DNA from 3 places in the Micromonospora sp. NPDC005203 genome. Region 3 is predicted to be linked to each of the others. Evidence: riboswitches for the same ligand, from Rfam matches in the RefSeq annotation. Region 3 holds a riboswitch; each other region holds the start of a gene.
The links. A riboswitch is a leader RNA that binds a small molecule or an ion and turns the genes downstream of it on or off. The one in region 3 is predicted to bind cyclic di-AMP.
Positions count from the first base shown of each region.

Region 1: another riboswitch for cyclic di-AMP. It lies ahead of ACFYPM_RS13915 (NlpC/P60 family protein); the one in region 3 lies ahead of ACFYPM_RS01930 (coiled-coil domain-containing protein).
Region 2: another riboswitch for cyclic di-AMP. It lies ahead of ACFYPM_RS24225 (coiled-coil domain-containing protein); the one in region 3 lies ahead of ACFYPM_RS01930 (coiled-coil domain-containing protein).

Region 1 is NZ_JBIAKV010000005.1:47,774-51,021, reverse strand. Features, by position in the region: gene ACFYPM_RS13920 (N-acetylmuramoyl-L-alanine amidase) at 1-1,565, opposite strand, end outside; cyclic di-AMP (ydaO/yuaA leader) riboswitch at 1,801-1,936, shown strand; gene ACFYPM_RS13915 (NlpC/P60 family protein) at 1,950-2,990, shown strand; gene dcd (dCTP deaminase) at 3,054-3,248, opposite strand, start outside.
Region 2 is NZ_JBIAKV010000012.1:85,001-88,248, reverse strand. Features, by position in the region: gene ACFYPM_RS24230 (alpha/beta fold hydrolase) at 1-220, opposite strand, end outside; gene ACFYPM_RS24225 (coiled-coil domain-containing protein) at 530-1,597, opposite strand; cyclic di-AMP (ydaO/yuaA leader) riboswitch at 1,603-1,734, opposite strand; gene ACFYPM_RS24220 (cation diffusion facilitator family transporter) at 1,846-2,763, opposite strand; gene ACFYPM_RS24215 (HelD family protein) at 2,871-3,248, opposite strand, start outside.
Region 3 is NZ_JBIAKV010000001.1:391,305-394,552, reverse strand. Features, by position in the region: gene ACFYPM_RS01935 (YibE/F family protein) at 117-1,490, shown strand; cyclic di-AMP (ydaO/yuaA leader) riboswitch at 1,657-1,787, shown strand; gene ACFYPM_RS01930 (coiled-coil domain-containing protein) at 1,792-2,811, shown strand; partial or broken gene ACFYPM_RS01925 (carbonic anhydrase) at 2,877-3,248, opposite strand, start outside.

The sequences.
Region 1 (3,248 bases), on a different contig from region 3:
AGCGCGTACGTCTGGCCGGCGGAGGCGCGGGCGCCGTGATCCGACACCTCCATGGAGTTCGGGGTGCCGTCGGGGCGGAGCGCGATGTCGTTCACCAGTGGCGCCTCCGCGGCCGGCGCCGAGCGCAGCACCACCGCCGAGGAGCCGCGTGGCGCGCACGGCACGCTGGCGGTGACGCAGCCGACGAACGCCGGCTGGTTGGTGGCGAAGTCCGGGTCGATCCGGACCAGACCGGTGGCCGGGGTGCCGGTGTCCAACCGGGGCGCGTGTAGCAGCTCGAAGTAGTGGTTCCAGTCCCAGTACGGGCCGGTGTCCCAGTGCATTCCACGGACGTTCGCGGCGATGGTGCCGGGCACGTTGTCGTGGCCGATGATGTGCTGGCGGTCCAGCGGGACGCCGAGGCGCAGCGCGAGGTGTCGGACCAGCTTCGCCGAGGTCCGGTACATCGCCTCGGTGTACCAGGTGCCCTGCGCCGCGAAGCCCTCGTGCTCCAGCCCGACCGCCTTGGCGTTGACATACCAGTTGCCGGCGTGCCAGGCGACATCCTTGGTCTTGACGTGCTGGGCGATGTGCCCGTCCACCGAGCGCAGCGTGTAGTGCCAGCTCACGTACGTCGGGTCTTGGACGAGTCGCAGGGTGGTGGCCCAGCTTCCCTCGGTGTCGTGGATGACGATGTACTCGATCTTCTGCCGGGCGGGCCGGTCGGACAGGTCGTGGTTGCCGTAGTCCCCGTCGCCGAACGCCGCGTAGGGCGCCGGGATCCACTCGCAGGAGATGGTCCGGGGGCATTCCAGCCCGTCCGGGCGGGCGAGCCGACGCAGACCCAGCCGGTCCAGCCACGATCGCTGCGGCCGGATCGCCCGGGCCGGCAGCGTGATCCGCTGGCCGTCGTCGGTCACCCGCGACTCGCCGCTGCCGATGGTGGTGAAGACCTCGTCGGCGAAGGCCGCCGCGGCGTCGGCGCTGTCCGCGCCGGCGTAGCGGGCCACCGCGCCGTACCAGCTGGCCGGGTCGGTGCCGGCACCGACCGGCGCGCCCAACTCCCGCTGGTACGAGGCCAGCAGCGCGGCCCCGCCCCGGATGTTGACGTCGGCGTCGGTGCGTAGCGCGTCGGGGGTCGCGCCGGTCAGCCCGGCGGCGGCATCCACGGTCTGCAACGCGGCGGCGGGTGGCGCCGGGTCCTCGGCCGGCCGGGGCGCGGGTGCCAGCGCGGTACGGGAGTCGTCGCCACGCGGGTCCTCGGCGCCGGTGTCGTGGTGGCCGCCCACGGGCAGGGCGGCCACGTGTCGGGCGTCGGTCAGGTGCATGGGGCCGTAGCCGCCACTGGTGCTGGGTGTGCCGGCGTTGCTGTCCCAGCGGGACTCCAGGTAGGAGACGCCGAGCAGCACGTCGGTCGGTACGCCGTACTCGGCCGCCGCGGCGGCGTACCGCTGCTGCCGGTCGGTGGTGGGTGCGGCGACGGCGGTGGCGGGTGGTGGGACCGCGGTCGCGGCGGCGACCACGGCGGCGACCACGGCTGCGGCGAGCAGCGCGCGCCGGCCGAGGAACAGGGTTGGATGGTGCATCGAACCCCCTAGATTTCGCGGGTCAAGGTGAGGTCACCCTCGCTCCGCCCGGGAGTCCGCGTCAATACCTTTCCATGTGTCGACTCGTGGGGGAAAGAATTCTTCACCTCCGGCCGGTGATCCGCTCCGATCGGTACGGAGTGTCACGGCCGCACGGGTTGCGGAGTGGTAACAAGCGTCTCTACTCTGGTCATTCGTCGGCCCGATAGCAGCTCCGTCCAGCCCGGGCGGTAACGGTCCGACACCGCCGAGTCGTTTCCGAACGAACCGGGGACCCATGTCCCCCGGGGTGAATCCGCAGTCACTGCGGTAGGGCGCCCACTTCCCGCCCGAACCCGTCAGCTAACCCGGTAGGCGGTCAGGAAGAAGGAGTACGGAACCCCGGTGGCACTCCATGCCCCGCGGCCGTCGTCCGAGCGGTCGGCAGCAGCCGGCCCGCCGTCGATCGCGCCGCGCCCACGCTGGTCCCGCTTCACCACCGCGCTCGCCGCCCTGGCCGGCGTCGCCGTCGTCCTGACCGGCAGCGCCACGGCGGCCCACGCCGACCCGTCCGTCGCCGAGATCGAACGCCAGATCGACGCCGACTGGAACAAACTCGAACCGATCATCGAACAGCACAACGCCACCCGCATCGACCTGGCCAACAAGCGCAGGCAGGCCCAGGCGCTGGCCGCCCGGATCGCCCCGCTGGAGCGTCAGGTCGACGCCGCCATGGACAAGGTCAGTGCCCTGGCCGTACGCGCCTACAAGGGTGAGAACGTGCTGACCGTCAACGCGGTGCTGGGCAGTCAGTCACCCAGCGAGGTGGTCGGCCAGCTCGAAATGCTCGACCGCTTCGCGCACAACCAGCAGCAGGACGTCCGCGAGGTGGCCGACCTGCGCGACGAGCTGGCCAGGCAGAAGGCGCCACTCGACGAGATGGTGACCCAGCTGACCCGTACCGAGTCTCAGTTGGCCGCGAAGAAGAAGCAGATCAACGACGAGATCGACAAGCTGCAAAAACTGCGCCTCAAGGTGTACGGCAGCGGTGGCGGCGGTCCGTTGCGCCCAGCTCCCTGCCCCGGCAGCTATCCCGGCGGCGCCGCGGGGACGGCTGTCAAGTTCGCCTGCGCGCAGATCGGCAAGCCCTACGTCTGGGGTGCCGAGGGCCCGAACTCGTACGACTGCTCCGGGCTGATGCTGGCCGCCTGGGCGAAGGCCGGGGTGTCCCTGCCGCACAACGCCGCGGCGCAGAGCCGCGTCACCAAGAACGTCAGCAAGGCCGACCTGCGCCCCGGCGACCTGGTCTTCTACTACAGCGACATCCACCACGTCGGCATGTACGTCGGTGGCGGCTGGGTGGTGCACGCCTCGCAGGCCGGTCAACCGGTCAAGATGAAGAAGGTCGACGACGGCCCGATCCACAGCTACGGCCGTCCAGGCTGATCATGGGTACTGACCGAGGGGCCCGTCGCGATTCGTCGCGGCGGGCCCTCGTCGTTCACGGGGTCAGCGGGTGGGCCAGGTGCGCCAGTGCTGCCAGGCGCGGCTCGGCGTCGGCCCCCGCTGCCCCTGGTAGCGCGAGCCGTAGACCGCCGAGCCGTACGGGTGCTCGGCCGGCGAGGAGAGCCGGAAGATGCAGAGCTGCCCGATCTTCATGCCCGGCCAGAGAGTGATGGGCAGGTTCGCCACGTTCGAGAGTTC
Region 2 (3,248 bases), on a different contig from region 3:
CGATGTCGGTGCGGCTGTAGCCGTCCCAGCCCAGGCTGGAGTCGCCGCAGCCGCGGATGTCGACGTTGGCGACCCGGTACCCGGCGTCGGCCAGGGCCGGAGCGAGGAAACGGTAGGAGTGCCGACTGTCGCCGATACCGTGCGCCAGGACGACGAGGGGGCCTCGCCCGGACACCTCATAGCCGAGGGTGTTGCCGGCGATGCTCAAGTACTCGGTCATGACGACCTCCACAGGGCTGGTTAACGGCGCTTCCTGGAGGTTAATGACGTTAACTTAATGCGTCAAGCGATCTTCCCCGACGGTTCCTCCCCCGGCCGACCGGCACGGCACTCGCGAACGTGCCCCTCGACCGGATCGACGTGCCGAACCACATCCCGATCCGGAAGCACGAGATGTGTAGCACCTGCAACATCGACCAGCCGAGGGGCCGCGACGACACCCTTCATCAAGAGAGCGATGCATTCCTCTGATCGGGGCATACTGAGTGGAGACTCAGGTGAGCCACCGACCAGGACCGTCCCGGTGGGGTCAGTAGACCGACAGGTGTACGTGGTTGGTGTGGTCGGTGGACGGGGTCCCGCTCGCGCCGCTGTACGACTTCCACCCGCTGCTGGGCAGCCAGATCTGCCGATACCAGATCACGTACAGCACGGCGAGCCGGTCGGCGTTGCGGATGAAGTACGCGGCCAGGTTGTTGCCGTACGTCTTGTCGCCGCCGGTGGCGTTGCCGCCGAAGCCGCTCGCCTGGGCGGCGAAGTCGCAGGCCCGGCCCTTCGGGTGTTCACCGGAGCCGCTGGGGCGGTGACAGGAGACGTACCGGGTGAAGCCGGCGGCCTTGGCCTGGTTGAGCGCGTGCAGGGTGCGCGGGGTGATGCAGCCGGTGGCGGGGGTGGGGTCGTTGACGCTGCACGACTCGGACGGCCAGGAGCCGTCGGAGTTGCGGGGTGCCGCCTTCGCGTTGGCGGTGGAGGTGCCCCGGTTGGAGCCGCTGTCGGCGGTGGGCTGCGGCTTGGGGGTGTTGGCCACGGTCAGGGCCCGTTCGGCCTGGTCCTTGCGCTTGGCCATCACCGCGACCTGCTTGCGCTGTTCGGTGATCTCGCCGTTCAGGGCGGCCCGGGTGCGGTTGGCCTGGTCCTTGGTGGCGAGCAGATCGCGCAGCACCCGGTCCTCGTTGGCAGCCACCGCCTCCAGGGCGGCGGCCCGGTCCATGAAGCCCTCCGGGCTGCTGCTGTCGAGCAGCGCCGACACCGCGCCGAGCCGGCCGGTGCGGTACGCCACGCCGACGATCTGACCGACCTTGCCGTCGCGCTGGGCCAGCTCGACCTCAATGGTCTTCAGTTGGGTGGCGAGTTGCTGTTGCCGCTGCACGGAGGTGTCCAGAGCGCGCTTCGCGTCCAGGTAGCCCTTGCTGGCGGCCTCGAGTTGGGCGCGCAGCGTTGGGGTGCCGCCCTCCTCGTCGGAGTCGGGTGCGGCGGCGGCCCGCTGGCTTGTCGGGGGAGCGGCCGAGGCGGTGCCGGCCGGGATCGCGACGCCGAGGGCGAACATCGCGACGATCAGGGCCGCCAGTCGGGCGGCGGGTGGTCGTGCTGGTGCCACTGCGCATGTCCTTCCGTCAGCCGCCGACCGGGTTAGCTGACGGGTTCGGGACGGAAGATCCCTACCGCTGACGCGGATACACCCCAGGAACATGGTTCCCCGGTTCGCCCGGATGGGCGATTAGGCGGCGACCGCCACCGGCGCCTGGAGGGCGCCGCCTGGTGGAGGCCGGGACCGAGCCTACCGGTGCGGGTGGGGCCGCTGCAGCTGATGTGACGGACGGTGCGCACGCCGTCACGAGAAAAGTGTCACCACTCGATCGAGCCGCAGGCTCCGGAGGTGGCGCCGGGCTCGATCTGCAACGTCGCGTGTTCGATCCGGAAGTCGTCGTGCAGGGCGGTACGCGCTGCGGTGAGCACCGCGCCGACCTCCGCGCCGGGTGCCATGGTCAGGTGCGCGGAGGCCACGTCCATGCCGGAGGTGAGCGTCCAGACGTGCAGGTCGTGCACCTCGACCACCCCGGGGACCGCAGCCAGCCGGTCGTGCACGGCGGTCACCTGGAGGTGTTCCGGGGCGGCCTGCACGAGGATGCGGACGGCCGCCCGTGCCAGCCGCCAGGTGCGCGGCAGGATGAACACGCCGATGGCGACGGCGACCAGTGGGTCGGCCCACCACCAGTCGGTGACGGAGATGAGGAGCGCCGCGCCGATCACGCCGAGTGAGCCCAGCAGGTCGCCGAGCACCTCCAGGTAGGCGCCCTGGATGTTGATGCTCTCCCGGGCTCCGGCGCGGAGCAGGGCGAAGGCGGCGATGTTGGCAAGCAGGCCGAGCACGGCCACCACGAGCATCGGGCCGGCGACGACCTCGTGCGGGTCGCCGAAGCGGCGGATCGCGGTGATCACCACGTAGATCGCGACGCCGGAGAGCAGAACGGCGTTGGCCAGTGCGGCGAGGACCTCGAGTCGGTAGAGGCCGAAGGTGCGCTGCGGGTCGGCGGTGGCCCGCCGGGTCGCGGTGATCGCGGCGAGCGCCATCCCGATGCCGAGCACGTCGGTGAACATGTGCCCGGCGTCGGAGAGCAGGGCGAGTGAGCCGGTGTGCAGGGCGGCCACCGCCTCGACCACCATCAGGGTGGCGAGCAGCCCGAACGCCGCCCAGAGTCGGCCCCTGTGCTGGTGTGCGGCATTGGCGACCGACCCATGGTGGTGGTCATGACCTGCGCCCACGAGATCCACCTTCCGCCGCCGGTTGGGGCCCGGTCAAATGTATGCTCACATCGCTATGTATGCAAGTGTGACGCGGACCGCTGGTCCGCCCCGCGAGGCGCGCCGAATCAGCCGGTTGGATCGATCGTGGTGAGCCGTTGCGTGGCCCGGGAAAGGGCCACGTACAGGGTGCGTACCCCCGCACCCGGATCCGCCCGGATCTCGCTCGGAGCGACGAGCACGACCCCGTCGTACTCCATGCCCTTGGCCTCCAGGCTCGTCACCACCTGTAGGCGCGGCGCGTCGAGCGCGGCGAGCCAACCGGCGACCTCGTCGCGGCGGGGGACCGGCGTGATCACCCCGACCGTGCCCTCCACCTCGGCCAGCAGCCCGGCGGCCGCCTTCACGACGGCGGTCTCCAACCCGCTTGCGGGCACCACCAACTCGACCGGATCGACCCCGGTGGAGCGCACGGCGGTCGGCAGCGGTAGGTCGGGGTAGAGCCG
Region 3 (3,248 bases):
TGATCACACGGTCGTCGGTCCGCGATCCGCCGCGCCTCGCGTCGCCTTTCGGCGAGGACACTGAACCGCGCGGCGCGCTGACACGTATCCCGGACCGGATCGTTGGGAGTCTCGACTTGGGTTCCGACCACGCCCGTCCCACTCCGTCCGCCCCACCCCGGGTGCGACGGATCCTCGTCATGACCGTGGTGCCGCTCTTCGTCGCCACCGTTGTCGCCGCGGCGCTGCTCTGGCCGCGCGGAGGAGCACCGCAGACCGACGGCGGAGCGGACGTGCCGCGCTACGCCGGCACGGTGACCCGGGTGGTGACCGAGCCGTGCCCGCCGCTGCCGTCGAGCCCCGAGGGCACACCCAGAGTCGGCACCGGGCCGTGCGGCACTGTCGACGTCCGCGTGGACGAGGGACCCGCCGCCGGCCAGCAGGTACGGACACCGGTGCCCGACGGCCCGGGCGCGCCACGTGTCGACGTCGGCGACGAGATCATCTTGGTCGAGTTGACCGATCCGACCGATCCCACGCTCAGCAACTGGAACATCGCCGAGCATCAGCGCGGCACCCCGCTGGTGTGGCTGGCGGTGGTCTTCGCCGCCGCGATCGTCGCCTTCGGCCGGTGGCGGGGGCTGGCCGCGCTCGCCGGACTGGCGGCCAGCTTCGCCATCCTGCTCACTTTCGTGCTGCCGGGCATCGGCGCCGGCCGGTCACCGCTCCTGGTGGCGGTGGTCGGTGCCGCCCTGATCATGTTCGTGGTGCTCTATCTGACCCACGGCGTCACCGCGCAGACCTCGGTCGCGGTGCTCGGCACCCTGGGCAGCCTGGTGCTGACCGGCGCGCTCGCCACCGTCGCCACCGCGGCAACCCACCTCACCGGCTTCGGCAGTGAGGACGCCACGACACTGTCGATGTTCCAGGGTGACGTGGACCTGCACGGCCTGTTGCTCGCCGGGATCATCATCGGTTCGCTCGGGGTGCTCGACGACGTGACGGTCACCCAGGCGGCCACCGTCACCGAGCTGTCGAACGCCAATCCCGGGCTGACCCGCTTGCAGCTCTACCGTGCGGCGACCCGCGTCGGCCGGGCGCACATCGCCTCCACTGTCAACACCATCGTGCTGGCGTACGCGGGCGCGTCGCTGCCCCTGCTGCTCCTGCTCACCGCCGACGCGCGGCCGATCGGGCAGCTGCTCACCAGCGAGTTCCTCGCGCAGGAGATCGTTCGCAGCGCGGTCGCCACCCTCGGGCTGATCGCCGCCGTGCCACTGACCACCGGGCTGGCCGCGATCGTGACCGCCGCCGGGCGCGCCGAGACCACGCCGTCCGTCGATGCCACCCGGTCGCGCCCCCAGGCGGACGGCCGGGCGGAGGCACTGGCTGCCCTCAACGCGCCGCGATCGCGGCGACCCGACGAGCCGGACCAGACGCGGACCCGGCCCCCATCCACCGCCACCGACGGGTGGCCGGAGTCGAACAGGAGCACGGATACGGCATGGTGACACTCCTCAGCGTGACCAGATCGGGCCTCCCCCCTGAGAACCGCGTCACTGGTTACCCAACGCTATGGCGATATGACACTTTTGGTCAGTATCCAGGCGTAGCTCAGCCAGTCGACTCTCGGGTAACCTCGCTGCCGGTTACCGATGAAGGCGCGAAGCGGCGCCTGCGGTGCCACCGCCCAATCGCCAACCGGCGAGCCGGGGACCCAGGTGTGTGGGGTGAATCCGCGTCAGCGGTAGGGGCCACTTCCGCCCCGAACCCGTCAGCTAACCCGGTCGGCGGTCGACGGAAGGGAACATTGTGACGGCACCCCTACGCCGCTGGATGACACCCGTGGTGGCCGTGATCGCCGCACTGACCGTGCTCGCCGGCCCCCTCCCGGCCCACGCCGCCCCGACGACCCCCACGCCGTCCGGGCACGAGGAGGACGGCGAGCCCAAGCTGCTCAACGACGTCATCGAGCAGGCCAACCGCGACTACTCCGCCGCCAAGTCCAAACTGGACAAGTCCAAGAAGCGGCAGTTGGAGTTGGCGCTGGAGGTGGACCGGGCCAAGGCCGACCTGGACGCGCTGGCGCCACAGGTCGGGCAGATCGCCGCCCAGTCGTATCGGACCGGTCGGATCGGCGCGCTCGCGATGCTGCTCGAAAGCAACGCTCCGGACACCTTCGTGCAGCGCGCCGCGATGCTCGACGAGATCAACATGGTGAACGAGAACAAGCTCGCCGAGGTCAACGCGGTGAAGGCCCGTGCCGAGCAGGCCAAGCTGCTCCTCGACACCGAGGTCCGCGAGCAGCAGAAGCAGACCGCCGTGATGGCCAAGCGGAAGAACGAGGCCGACAAGGCGCTCTCCCTGGTCGGCGGCAAGGGCTTCACCGGTGGCCTGGTGGACGCCACCTCGAAGGTCGCCAAGATCGGCCCGGGTCGCACCGCCGACGGTGACTGGAAGGCGCAGTCGTGCAGTGAGAACGACCCGACCACGTCCGGCTGCATCACGCCCCGCACCCTGCACGCGTACAAGGAGGTCAAGGCGGCCGGCTTCAACCGGTTCGTCGGCTGCTACCGCTCCGGTGGGCCGTGGGAGCACCCCAAGGGCAAAGCCTGCGACTGGTCGCTACAGAAGAGCGGCTTCGCACCCTGGCACAACGAGGACACCCGGACGTACGGCAACAACGTCGCCGCGTTCCTCATCCGCAACGCGGACCGGCTCGGCATCTACTACGTGATCTGGAACCGGCAGATCTGGTTCCCGGCGAGCGGCTGGAAGTCGTACAGCGGGCCGTCGAACCACACCGACCACGTACACATGTCGCTGCTCTGACCCACTGGATCCTCCGTCGAGGGCCGCTCCGCACGAAGCGGGGCGGCCCTCGACGTGTCAGGCGGCAGCGACCGGTCGGCCGACCCGGTCGGCACGCCGAGCGTCGCGAAGCCGGCCGGCACGGCGGCTACCGGGCGCACCACCCCGGCGGCGAGCCGGTACGACAAACCCACCACCGCGCACCGCCCCTGCGTTACCTCGGCCGCCAGCACGGGCGACTGGCCGAGCAGCGTCTCGACGGTCTGCGCGATGTGGATGTCGACGATACCGTCGATGTCGTCCACGCCCTCGGTCTCGGCCCGGCGCAGGCTGGGCAGCACGGCATCGACGACCGCGCCCAGGTGCCCGGGAGGCTGGTTGCCGGTCACGACGGTCTCCCGCGCGGCCTGCACCGCCCCGCACGAGTCGTGGCCGAGCACCACCACCAGCGGGGTGCC